DNA from 2 places in the Comamonas brasiliensis genome. Region 1 is predicted to be linked to the other one. Evidence: riboswitches for the same ligand, from Rfam matches in the RefSeq annotation. Region 1 holds a riboswitch; the other holds the start of a gene.
What was found. A riboswitch is a leader RNA that binds a small molecule or an ion and turns the genes downstream of it on or off. The one in region 1 is predicted to bind cobalamin.

Region 1 (5,542 bases):
CATGTCGCCGGGACTGGATCAGTTCAAGGACGGCTGCAGCGCCCGCGGCGGTGTCGATGGCGCGTAGCGGCTGAAGCGCAGCCAAGCGAAATCCCAGTGCCAGCGCCTGGCGAATCCATTGCACGCGCTGCACATCCTCAGAGCCATAGCTGCGGTAACTGCCTATGCGCGCCACGGTGCCGAGCAAACCGTGGGCCTCGTAGAGGCGGAGCGCCTTGGGTGTGCAGCCTGTGAGTGCCGCGAGCTCACCGATGCGCATAACTGACCTTCGGGTGCTTCCAGGAATGGCGGGCGCTTGCGCAAACGGCTGAGGGCTGAAGTTGCATGCGTGTCTGAAGTCGCTTGGGCATGTTGCGGGTGCAGGTGTGTCAGCCGGGATTTGCCGGAACATCGATTTCCGGGGGGCACCTAAAGCCTTGGGTGCAGCCAGCGCAGATCAAGGTCTGCTGTCTGAATGGTCTCAGGCGATAGGGCAAGAAAAAGGCCCGCAATGCGGGCCAATCATCAATCCAGATTTGCAAGTTGTTGATGCCTAGCGTGGCTTTGTTTGATGTGCAGGACCACGTTCATGGCTGTAAACCAACTACATCAACAGCTTGTCGGTAAAGGTGTCTGCAAATGCCACCGGCTCGTCATCCTGAACCGGGGGTTCAGGTGGGCAAGAGCAACCTATCGTTGGGTTCATCTGACGCGAGACGATCACGCTCAATAGGTGATTTATCAAGCCCATGCTCGTTGAGCATTGGTTCAAGGAAATATAAAAACCGGCAGATTTGCAGACGGTTTGATTCTAGCTGGTATTGGCTGTCGTGCGCAGCTCATGACTGCTTTGTTGCCGAGGTTAACTGATCAAAGCAGCCTGGCATCGGCATCCAGAGCCTGATCGAGCCTGAGCACCAGTTGCTCTGCCAGCTCCTGCTGACGCTGCAATTCGGCCTGGGCGGCTGCACTGACCTCGGAGGCCGCGCTCTGCTCCTGAACGAGTGCCTGCATTTCAGCCTGGGCATTGGCCATGTGGGCTTGCTGGGCATCGCGGTCGAGCACATCGAACGCCATATTGAGGGCTGCCAGCACTGCCACGCGCTCGCGCGAACGGACCTTGCCGCTGTCGCGGATGCGGGTCATCGCCTCATCCACGCGGCGAACGGCTTCCTGCACTCGTTCTTCTTGACCATCGGGGCAGGTCAGCACATAGCTTTGCTGCATGATTTGCACATCGATCTGCTTCATGGGCGTCAGTGGCGGGTCTGGTGATGGAGGGTGACGGCTGTCACTCTCCCTGGTTGGCGGGCAGGCGTTCGATCAATGCATCGACGCGCGCACGAGCGGCCTGCAGGCGCAGACGCAGCAAATCGCGCTCTTGCGTCAGAGCGATGACCTGATCGGTGAGCAGGGTGTTGGTGCGCTGCAGTTCCTCGTGGCGCACCAGCAGACGCTCTACGCGCTCGGCAATGAGATCAAGAGAGGGCTGGGTGGTCATAGACTCTGCCATTGTAGGTCTTGCAGTCCGTGGGTGAGTATAAATGTGCAGGCAAATTCGCAGTTTGCGCCAGAGCACGGCCTGCTTGACTGCCGCAGTCGGGAAACTGCAAGATTTCTCTCAAAATCGTAGCGTGCTGCGCAAGTTCTGTGTGCCTCAAACGCGTGTTTAAGGTAAAAAATCGTCACCTGAACCGCGCAAGGCTACTTCGAATGAAGGATTTGCGCCGCGTAGCGCTCATTACAATGGGCGCCTGTTGGTGCTCGAGGCTGCTTTTCTGTGGTCTCAGTTCAACGGGAAGCAGGGAGGGGCTGGCCAGATGCACTGGCTCTCCGAACCTGCGCTGCCCCCGCAACGGTCGGCGAATGGAGTGCTGCGGCATTCCGCCTTTTCCCCCATGGCCACTGGCGCTGCGCGCTGGGAAGGCCGGCAAGAGGATGATTCGCCTAGCCCGGATACCGGCCAACATGGGTTGCCTGCATTGTGTGCAGGTATGTTTGCTCAATGTCGGCGGGTAGGCTGGCATGGGCGTATTCAAGTGTGCTTTCCATGAGTCCGCAATCTTCGTCCCTGCGCCTGGCGCAGGTGGCTTCGCGCGCACGCGCCTCCTCTTTTGTTCTCCGTCCCACCTTGCTGGCATCTGCGTTGGCCATGGCGTTTGCCGCACAGGCTCAGTCAGCTGCGCAGGCCGATGCGGTGCAGATGAAAGAAACCGTGGTCACCGCCAATCGCATCGAACAGCCTTTGTCGGATCTGGTGGCCGATATGTCGGTGGTGGGTCGCGAAACGATTGAAACTGCGGGGGCCGTGGGTGTGGCCGATGTGCTCTCGCGCCTACCGGGTGTGCAGATGGTGCGCAACGGTGGTGCTGGCTCTACCACCAGCGTTTATCTGCGCGGTGCCGACACACGTTTCACTGCCGTCTATATCGATGGAGTGCGTGTGGACTCCCAGTCCACGGGCGGTGCATCCTGGCAGGATATTCCGCTGGAAGCGATCGACCGCATTGAAGTGTTGCGCGGCTCGGCGGCGGCTGTCTACGGCTCAGACGCCATGGGCGGCGTGGTGCAGATCTTCACCAAAAAGGGCGAGGGCAAAGCCAAGCCCTATGCGGGTCTGGGTTGGGGCAGTCGTGGCACGGTGAAGGCTCAGGCAGGCATCAGCGGCGGTGTTGCGGGCTGGGATTACAGCCTGGGTGTTTCGCATGCCAGCAGCAACGGCTTCAATGCCAAGACCTCTGCGGGCTTCAATCCCGATGCGGATGGCTATCGCAGCAACGCCTTCAACGGCCGTGTGGGCTACCAGATCAACAGCAATCAACGTGTTGAGGCCACAGCTCTGACCAGCTATATGAACGCAGGCTATGACGCCACTGTCTCCAAGACCAGCCCCATGGCCGACGACCGCAGCATCTACAAGATGAATGCGGTAGGCCTGAACTGGCTGGCCAAGTGGAGCGATGTCTACAGCACGCGCCTTCAGTACACGCAGTCACGCGATTTCTACCAGACCAAGCCCAGTGTCTATGAAACCGACACGCGTCTGCACAGCTATCTGTTCCAGAATGAGTGGCGGCTGGGAGCGCAGACCGTGACGGCCGCGCTGGAGCGCCGCGAGGACAAGCTGGTCAACAACGGCCTGGATATCGGCAGCCGCAATCGCTCCCAGAACGCGCTGGCACTGGGCTACGGACTGCACGCGGGAAAGCACACGCTGCAGCTCAATGCCCGTCATGACCGCGACAGCGAGTTAGGCGGCCACACCACGGGCAGCGCTGCGTATGGCTATGAGTTCATGCCCAACTGGCGCGCAACCGCATCGGCCGGCACTGCCTTTCGTGCACCTACGCTCTATCAGCGCTTCAGCCAATATGGCGATGCCAGCCTGTCGCCTGAAAAAGGCCGCAATGTGGAACTGGGCCTGAAATGGGGCAAGGGCAGCGACAGCTTCTCGGCCACGCTTTATCGCAACAATGTATCCAATCTCATCAACTATGTGGGTGGGACGGGCACCTGTGCGGGCAATACCGGCCTTTACGGCGGCTGCTATGCCAACGTGGCCAAGGCCCGTTACGAAGGCATCACCCTGGCCGCCACCACTCGCTTGGGCATGGTGAATCTGCAAGGTTCGGTGGACTTCCAGGATCCGCGAGATACCGATAAGGATCTGCAACTGGCTCGCCGCTCCAAGCGTTACGCCAATCTGTCTGCCGACACCACACTGGCCGGCTGGAGGCTGGGCGTCGAAATGCAGGCCGCCGGAAAGCGCTTTGACGATGCTGCCAACAAGACTGTGCTGGGCGGCTACACGCTCTGGAATCTGAGTGCACAAAAGCAGCTGACACGTGAATGGAGCCTGGTGGCACGCATCAACAATCTGGCTGACAAGCGCTATGAGCTGGCCCGAACCTATGCCACCGAAGGCCGCAGCGGCTATATCGGTGTGAAGTGGGAAGCTAACTGAACAGGGTCGCCATGACATCCATCGCAATGCCGGAAAAAACCAACCGCTGCCCCGCGGTGCTGATCAGTGCTCCGGCCTCTGGCCAGGGCAAGACCACCGTGACGGCGGCCTTGGCACGGCTGCATGCGCGTCAGGGACGCAAGGTGCGCGTATTCAAGTGCGGGCCGGATTTTCTGGACCCCTACTGGCATGAGCTGGCCAGTGGTTCGCCCGTGCATTCGGTGGATTTGTGGATGACGGGCGAGGCGGATGTGCGCCAACGCCTGCATGAGGCGGCCCAGGAGGCTGACCTGATTCTTGTCGAAGGCGTGATGGGCCTGTTCGACGGCAACTTCAGCGCGGGCGATCTGGCGCAGTTGCTGGGTCTGCCGGTGTTGGCCGTGGTCGATGCATCGGCCATGGCGGGCACTTTCGGGGCGCTGGCCTACGGCTTGCAGCATTACCAGGCCGGCCTGCGCTGGGCCGGCATGCTGGCCAACCGGGTGGCCACGGCGCATCATGCGGATCTGCTCCGGCAAGGCCTGCGCGACCAGTCTATGTGGCTCGGGGCCATGCCCGGAGTGCAACTGGGCGATGTGGCGGTCAAGGCCAGGTCTGCGGCGCTGCTGCCGGAGCGCCACCTGGGCCTGATCGCCGCCCACGAGCTCGGCGATGCGCTGCAGCGCCTGGATGCTGCAGCCGATGCCCTGGCCCAGACGCCACTGGGGCAGAGGGCCTGGAGCTCGGATGACGGGCAGCCCAGCTGGCAGGATTGGTGTGTGGACTTTGCCGCGCCGGACATTGGCGCGGCTCAGCCCCGCTTGGAGCCATGGCTGGGCGGACGTCGCATTGCCATTGCGCGCGATGCAGCGTTTTCGTTTATCTATCCCGCCAATCTGAACTGTCTGCGGGCCATGGGGGCAGAGCTGTGTTTTTTCTCGCCACTGGCTGGCGATGCGCTGCCGCCCTGCGATGCGATCTGGCTGCCCGGCGGCTATCCGGAACTGCATGCGCGGGCTCTGCATGAGAACCGGCAGTTGCGCGACGGCATTGCCCAGCATATTGCGCAGGGCAAGCCGGTCTGGGCAGAGTGCGGCGGCATGCTGGCGCTGTGCGATGGTGTGACCGCCCTGGACGGCAGCACCCAGCCCATGTGGGGGCTGCTGCCCGGTCAGGTTGTGATGCAGAGCAGGCTTGGCGGTCTGGGCATGCAACAGCTGGCACTTGATGCCGGCCTGTTGCGCGGTCATACCTTTCACTACACAAGACTGGAGACAGCCATGCCGGTGCTCACGCGCAGCAGCCGCCCCGGCGCGGCCGTGCAGGCCGACCGTGGCGAGGCGCTGTATCAGTGTGGCAGTGTGCAGGCCAGCTACTTTCATGCCTGGTTTCCGTCCTGCCCATCGGCGGTGGCGGCGCTTTTTGGCGCAACAATCAAAGGCTGATTATTTAGTCCATCACCATGAGCCCTGCAAGCACAGTCTCCTTCGTCATGCCGCGTACCCAGCTCATACTGGGCGGGCAGAAAAGCGGAAAATCCCGTCGCGCAGAGTTGCTGGCGCGCCAGTGGCTGCAGGCAGACGCCGGGCATCAGGCTGTGCTGGTGGCCACCGGTCAGGC
Region 2 (5,542 bases), on a different contig from region 1:
ATCCTAGAGGTACTTGAGCCAGGTAATGTCGCGCCGGCGCTGCTTGAGTGCGGCAAACCAGCTTGCTGCGGGATACAGAGCCACAGCCAGCAGCGCTGCGATCACCCACAGCCAAAGCAGGCTGCTCAGTCCGAACAACTGTCCCTGGTTGGCCCCCCAGAACGCCACTGCCGCCAGGTACATGAACTTGAGCACGTACAGGTGCAGCACATAAAAGAACATGGGTGCGGCCCCCAAGGTGGCCAGCATTTGCAGCCCGTTGCGGCCTGCGGCGTTCTCGAAGGCGCACAGCAGCAGCAAGCCGATACCGAGCGTCAACATCAGGAACAACAGCGAGGGCGGATACTTGGTGACGTTGAACCAGGACATCAGTGTCTGCAGCGCATTCGTACCGGTCAGCCAGGGCGCATCGCCATAGACATTGAGCGTGCGCAGCAGCGCAAAGCCCAGCAACGAGGCAATGCCTGCCATCAGCAGACAGCGGCGGCGCTGCGCCGAATCACAGGCTTTGCCAAACCACGGACCGATACCGTAGCCCAGAGCAATAACGCCGATCCAGGGCAACAGAGGATAGGACGTGCGCAGCTGCACTCCGGCCAGCTCCAGCCAGCCACGGTCATGCAGGATCGCCCAGGGTACATGCATCACGTGGCCCGCAGGAAAATGCAGACCATCGAGCAGGTTGTGCCCCGCAATCAGCACCAGCCCCAGCAGCAGCAAGGCCTTGCGTGGCAGCCATACCAGCACCGACAGGGCCAGCATGGACAGACCGATCACCCAGATCACCTGCAGAAAGATCTTGGCGGGAGGAAATTGGAAGGTCCAGGCAAAGTTGACGACCGTCACCTCCAGCAGCACCAAGAACAGGCCACGCCGCCACAAAAAGCCGGACGCGGTGCGCGCCTGAGCAGCACCGGCATGCCGGCTGGCATACAGATAGGCCCCCAGGCCCGTCAAAAACACGAATACCGGCGCACACAAATGGGCGAGCATGCGCGGGAAAAACAGGCCGGGCGGAGTGTCCGCCACCACCATGGGGTCGGGAACCTGTAGATGCAGATAAAAGGTTTCACGGACATGGTCGAGCAACATGAACAGCATGACGAGACCACGCAACGCATCGATCGATTGCAGACGGCCAGCAATTACTGGTGGAGAAGACAGAGAGGACAAGTTGCTTGCTTTATTGATATCGAATTATCAATATCATAACAATTCATACCCGGTGTCTGGCGCAGACATGCTCAATTTCACGCCCGCTTCCAATACGCAGGTCGAGGACCCAGTCGACAGCCCGAGCCTTGGACAGCTCTCCCAAGCTTCACATGAGACGCTGCATATGAACGGTCTGCCATAGCGGATCTTCTTCACGCTCGATCACCGCAAAGCCCTGTCTTTGCCAGAACTCAAGAGCTCCCGGCAGGAATGGATGGGTGTGCAGATAAAGCACCTGCACCTGCTGGGCCAGAGCATGGCGCATCAGCACATCCAGCATCGCCTGCCCCACGCCTGAGCGCCGGAATTGCGGCGCGACAAACAGGCGCACGACCTCGACCACCTTCTGCGGTCCGAAATCCAGTTGCGCAAATCTGCCGTCATAGTCCCGGCAGGCAATCGTGGCCTGCACTCTTTGGTCAGCATCGAGAGCCGCCAGCATGCAGCCGCTACCCGATAGATAGGTCTCTTCGAAATGGCGAAGATCCTCGGGAATTTCCAGTGAAGCGATGCGCCCGCCGAACATGGAAACACGTGCGCTTTGCAAAAAGCCGTGAACCTGATGCAATTCACGAACGCGCTGAATGGAAATGTCTTGCAAGCGGGGCATGGAGAGGCAATCGGGGCTCATTCGTCGTCCTGGCTTGGGACTGATTGCTACAAAATCAGATACATTACCGCAACTTTGGTTTCGCAAGAACATGCGTGCGCAGCGGCGAATGCATGAGGGAATCCAGTGGTCAGGCACCTTCGGGGCCGGCCCGTGAAATGGAACTGCCCCCGCAACTGTAGGCAATGAGCCAGCCATCACACAGCCACTGAACATCTGTTTGGGAAGGCGATGAGCCAGCGATGATTTGCCAGTCAGGAGACCTGCCAGAGCACCAACCATTCATTGCCGGCGGGGTGTCCGGGAAGTGAGCATTTCATCGCTCCGATAACCTGCTGCCACTCAGGGCAAAGTTCAGGCGCGTGTCCTGCTATGTCTTCCAAGATGCTTTTCGCCGCTTCTGGAAAGATATTCCGATGCTGCTTCGAAGCCTTGCCAGCACTGCCCTGCTCGCTACCGCATTTTCCGCTCATGCAACCGACTTTCCTGTGCAGCTGCAAAACTGCGGCTACACCCTCACTCTCGACAAGGCGCCCACCTCGGTGGTCACCATAGGCCAGGCCGGCACTGAAATGCTTTATGCCCTCGGCCTGGGCGACAAGGTTGTCGGAACAGCGCTCTGGTTCAACCCGGTACAGCCCCGCTTCAAGGCTGTCAACGACAAGGTGCCACGCCTGTCCGACAACATTCCCAGCTTCGAGTCGGTCCTCGGCAAGCGCCCCGCCTTGGTGGTTTCGCAATTTGAATGGATGGTGGGCAAGGATGGCGTGGTGGGCACGCGCGAGCAATTCCATGATCTGCGCATCGCCACCTATGCCATGCCTGCCGACTGCGAAGGCAAGAACAATCTTGTGGGATCTGACGGCACGCGTACTGCCAGCTACGACGTGAAAGCCCTGTACAAAAGCATTCGCCAGTTGGCCCAGGCCTTTGATGTCGAGGCCCGCGGCGAAAGCCTGGTCAAAGAGCTGAGCAATCGCCAGACCCAGGCCGTGGCCAAGGTCAAATCCTCCGGGCTCCAGAACCTGTCTGCCGCACTGTGGTTCTCCAGCGCAGACCTGGCCGCCGACCCCTATATGGCCGGCAAGAACGGCGTGGCCGGCTACATGATGCAAGCTCTGGGCTTGCGCAACGTCATCACATCCGCAGAGGAGTGGCCGACCGTGGGCTGGGAGACGATTGCCAAGGCCAATCCCTCGATTTTGATCGTGGCCCGCATGGGCCGTCGCCGCTTTCCTGCAGACGACTACCAGAAAAAGCTGGACTTCCTCAAGAAGGACCCCGTCACCCAGCACATGGATGCCGTCAAGAACGGCCGCATCGTGATCGTGGACGCCGATGCCCTGCAGGGCTCCATCCGCCAGGTGGACGGCATGGAGCAGATTGCCAATGCGGTGCTGCAGATCGAAGGCCTCGCCAAATAAGCCAGACATCAACGAAGTCCGCATGCCGGTGCACCTTGCCCGGCCGCTGAGCCATGAATACCTACACGCCGAGCCTTTCCAGACCGCTTCTACCGGCAGGCCGGTTGCTGCGCGCCGCCCTGCTTGGGGCCGCAGCAGCCGCCTTGCTGCTGCTGGCCGTCGTGTCCGGCATAGCGATTGGCGAGACCGATATCTCCGCGCGCATCGTGTACCAGGTGCTCGCAAATCAAATGCTGGGCACCAGCTACGTCATAGACCCCATCAATGCGGGCATTGTCTGGAATTACCGCCTGAGCAGAGCCCTGGTCGCAGCCAGCTGCGGGGCCGGGCTGGCCGTCTGCGGCGTTGTTCTGCAGTCCCTGCTGCGCAATGCCTTGGCCGAGCCCTACCTGCTGGGCATTTCAGCAGGTGCTTCCACGGGGGCCGTGCTGGTTTCGGTCGCCGGCCTGGGGGCGGGCTTGGTCTCGATGAGCACCGGGGCTTTCCTTGGAGCGGTTTGCGCATTTGCCCTGGTGGCCTTGCTGGCCCATGCCGCTGGCAATGGCGGCCTGCGTAATGGCGGGCAAATCGTGCTGGCCGGCATTGCGGGCTCGCAGCTGTTCAATGCGCTGACATCGTTAATCATCACCAAGTCCGGCAGTGCCGAGCAGGCGCGCGGCATCATGTTCTGGCTGCTCGGCAATCTGAGCGGCGTGCGCTGGCCCGATACGGTTTTGACGGCTACGGTGGCTATGGCAGGAGTGCTGGTGTGTCTGATGCATGCCCGCTCTCTGGATGCATTCACCTTCGGCAGCGAATCGGCCGCGGCACTGGGAGTACCAGTGCGCCGCGTGCAGCTGACCCTGCTGCTGGCAGCTGCCTTGATGACAGCCGTCATGGTTTCCGTGGTCGGAGCGATTGGCTTCGTGGGCTTGGTGATTCCTCATGCGGCCCGTCTGCTGGTTGGCGTGCGCCATGGGCGCCTGATCCCGGCCAGCGCCTTGATCGGAGCCATCTTCCTGATTGCCGCCGATGTGGTTTCACGCACCCTGATCAAGGGACAGGTTCTGCCCATTGGCGTCATCACCGCCCTGGTCGGCGCCCCGGTGTTTGCCGGCGTTTTGCTCAGAGGCAGAAGAGGTCACGCATGACGCCTGACACCCTCGCCAAGCCGGACATGGTCGCGCTTGAAGCATGCGATATCAGTTGGAAGGCGCGTGGCACAGCCATTGTCCAGCAGGTCTGCCTGCAAGTGCAGCCGGGTGAAATGCTGGGGCTCATAGGGCCGAACGGCTCGGGTAAATCCAGCCTGCTGCGACTGCTATCCGGTGTGCTCAAGCCCAGCTCGGGCGAGGTGCTGCTGGGGGGACAGGCACTGCAGCGTCTGCCAAGGCGTGCCGTGGCGCGCCGGCTGGCCTTGGTGGCGCAGGACGCCGACACCCTCGATGCCATCACCGTGGCCGAGGCCGTGGAGCTCGGGCGAACGCCCTGGCTGTCTGCGCTGGCTCCTTTGTCGGCCGCCGACCAGCGCATCGTCAAAGAGGCGCTGCGCGATGTCGGCCTGCTATCCAAGACAGGCAGCCGCTGGAACACCTTGTCGGGCGGCGAGCGCCAGAGAGCACATATTGCACGGGCCCTGGCGCAACAGCCCCAGTTGATGCTGCTTGACGAACCCTGCAACCACCTCGATATCCACCAACAGCTGTCGCTGATGCAGCTGATCCGGGAGCTTCCCATCACCAAGGTGGTCGCGCTGCACGACCTCAACCAAGCCATGGCCTGCGACCGTCTGGCCGTCATGCATCAGGGCCGCCTGGTTCAGCTGGGCAAGCCCCTGGAGGTGCTGAATCCGGATTTGCTGCAGCAGGTCTTTCAGGTTCAGGTGCGCGCCTTGCTGGATCCGGAAGACGGCAGCCACGTGCTGCGCTTTCAAGCGATGGCCAGTCACTAAAACCGAAAGTTCCTCATGTCTGCTCCCAGCTCCATCCGTATTGCCGCATTGCTTGCCTGCGGTTTGTCAGGGCACTTCGCCGCGGCAGAAACTGTCGAGATCAAGATGCTCAACCGAGGTCCTCACGGAGCCATGGCGTACGAGCCCGAATTCGTCAGGATCGCAGCAGGCGACAGCGTCAAGTTCCTCGCGACCAGCAGCGGGCACGATGCAGTATCCATCCCGGGGATGGCGCCGGCAGGCGCGACACCCTTCAGAGGCAAGACCAATCAGGAAATCACGGTCACCATGACCGAGCCAGGTCTTTACGGCGTCAAGTGCCAGCCCCACTATGCAATGGGCATGGTGATGCTGATCCAGGTC

Region 2: it holds a riboswitch for cobalamin, as region 1 does, so the genes downstream of both, DJFAAGMI_RS22485 (ABC transporter substrate-binding protein) here and DJFAAGMI_RS03425 (TonB-dependent receptor domain-containing protein) in region 1, are expected to answer to the same signal.

The regions. Positions count from the first base shown of each region.
Region 1 covers NZ_JAANES010000001.1:753,538-759,079, forward strand. The annotation lists gene DJFAAGMI_RS03410 (MerR family transcriptional regulator) at 1-259, opposite strand, end outside; gene DJFAAGMI_RS03415 (cell division protein ZapA) at 850-1,230, opposite strand; gene DJFAAGMI_RS03420 (hypothetical protein) at 1,271-1,480, opposite strand; cobalamin riboswitch at 1,721-1,961, shown strand; gene DJFAAGMI_RS03425 (TonB-dependent receptor domain-containing protein) at 2,030-3,943, shown strand; gene DJFAAGMI_RS03430 (cobyrinic acid a,c-diamide synthase CobB) at 3,955-5,367, shown strand; gene DJFAAGMI_RS03435 (bifunctional adenosylcobinamide kinase/adenosylcobinamide-phosphate guanylyltransferase) at 5,415-5,542, shown strand, end outside.
Region 2 covers NZ_JAANES010000006.1:351,625-357,166, forward strand. The annotation lists gene DJFAAGMI_RS22475 (acetyltransferase domain-containing protein) at 4-1,191, opposite strand; gene DJFAAGMI_RS22480 (GNAT family N-acetyltransferase) at 1,322-1,825, opposite strand; cobalamin riboswitch at 1,885-2,110, shown strand; gene DJFAAGMI_RS22485 (ABC transporter substrate-binding protein) at 2,242-3,249, shown strand; gene DJFAAGMI_RS22490 (FecCD family ABC transporter permease) at 3,303-4,379, shown strand; gene DJFAAGMI_RS22495 (ABC transporter ATP-binding protein) at 4,376-5,179, shown strand; gene DJFAAGMI_RS22500 (pseudoazurin) at 5,195-5,542, shown strand, end outside.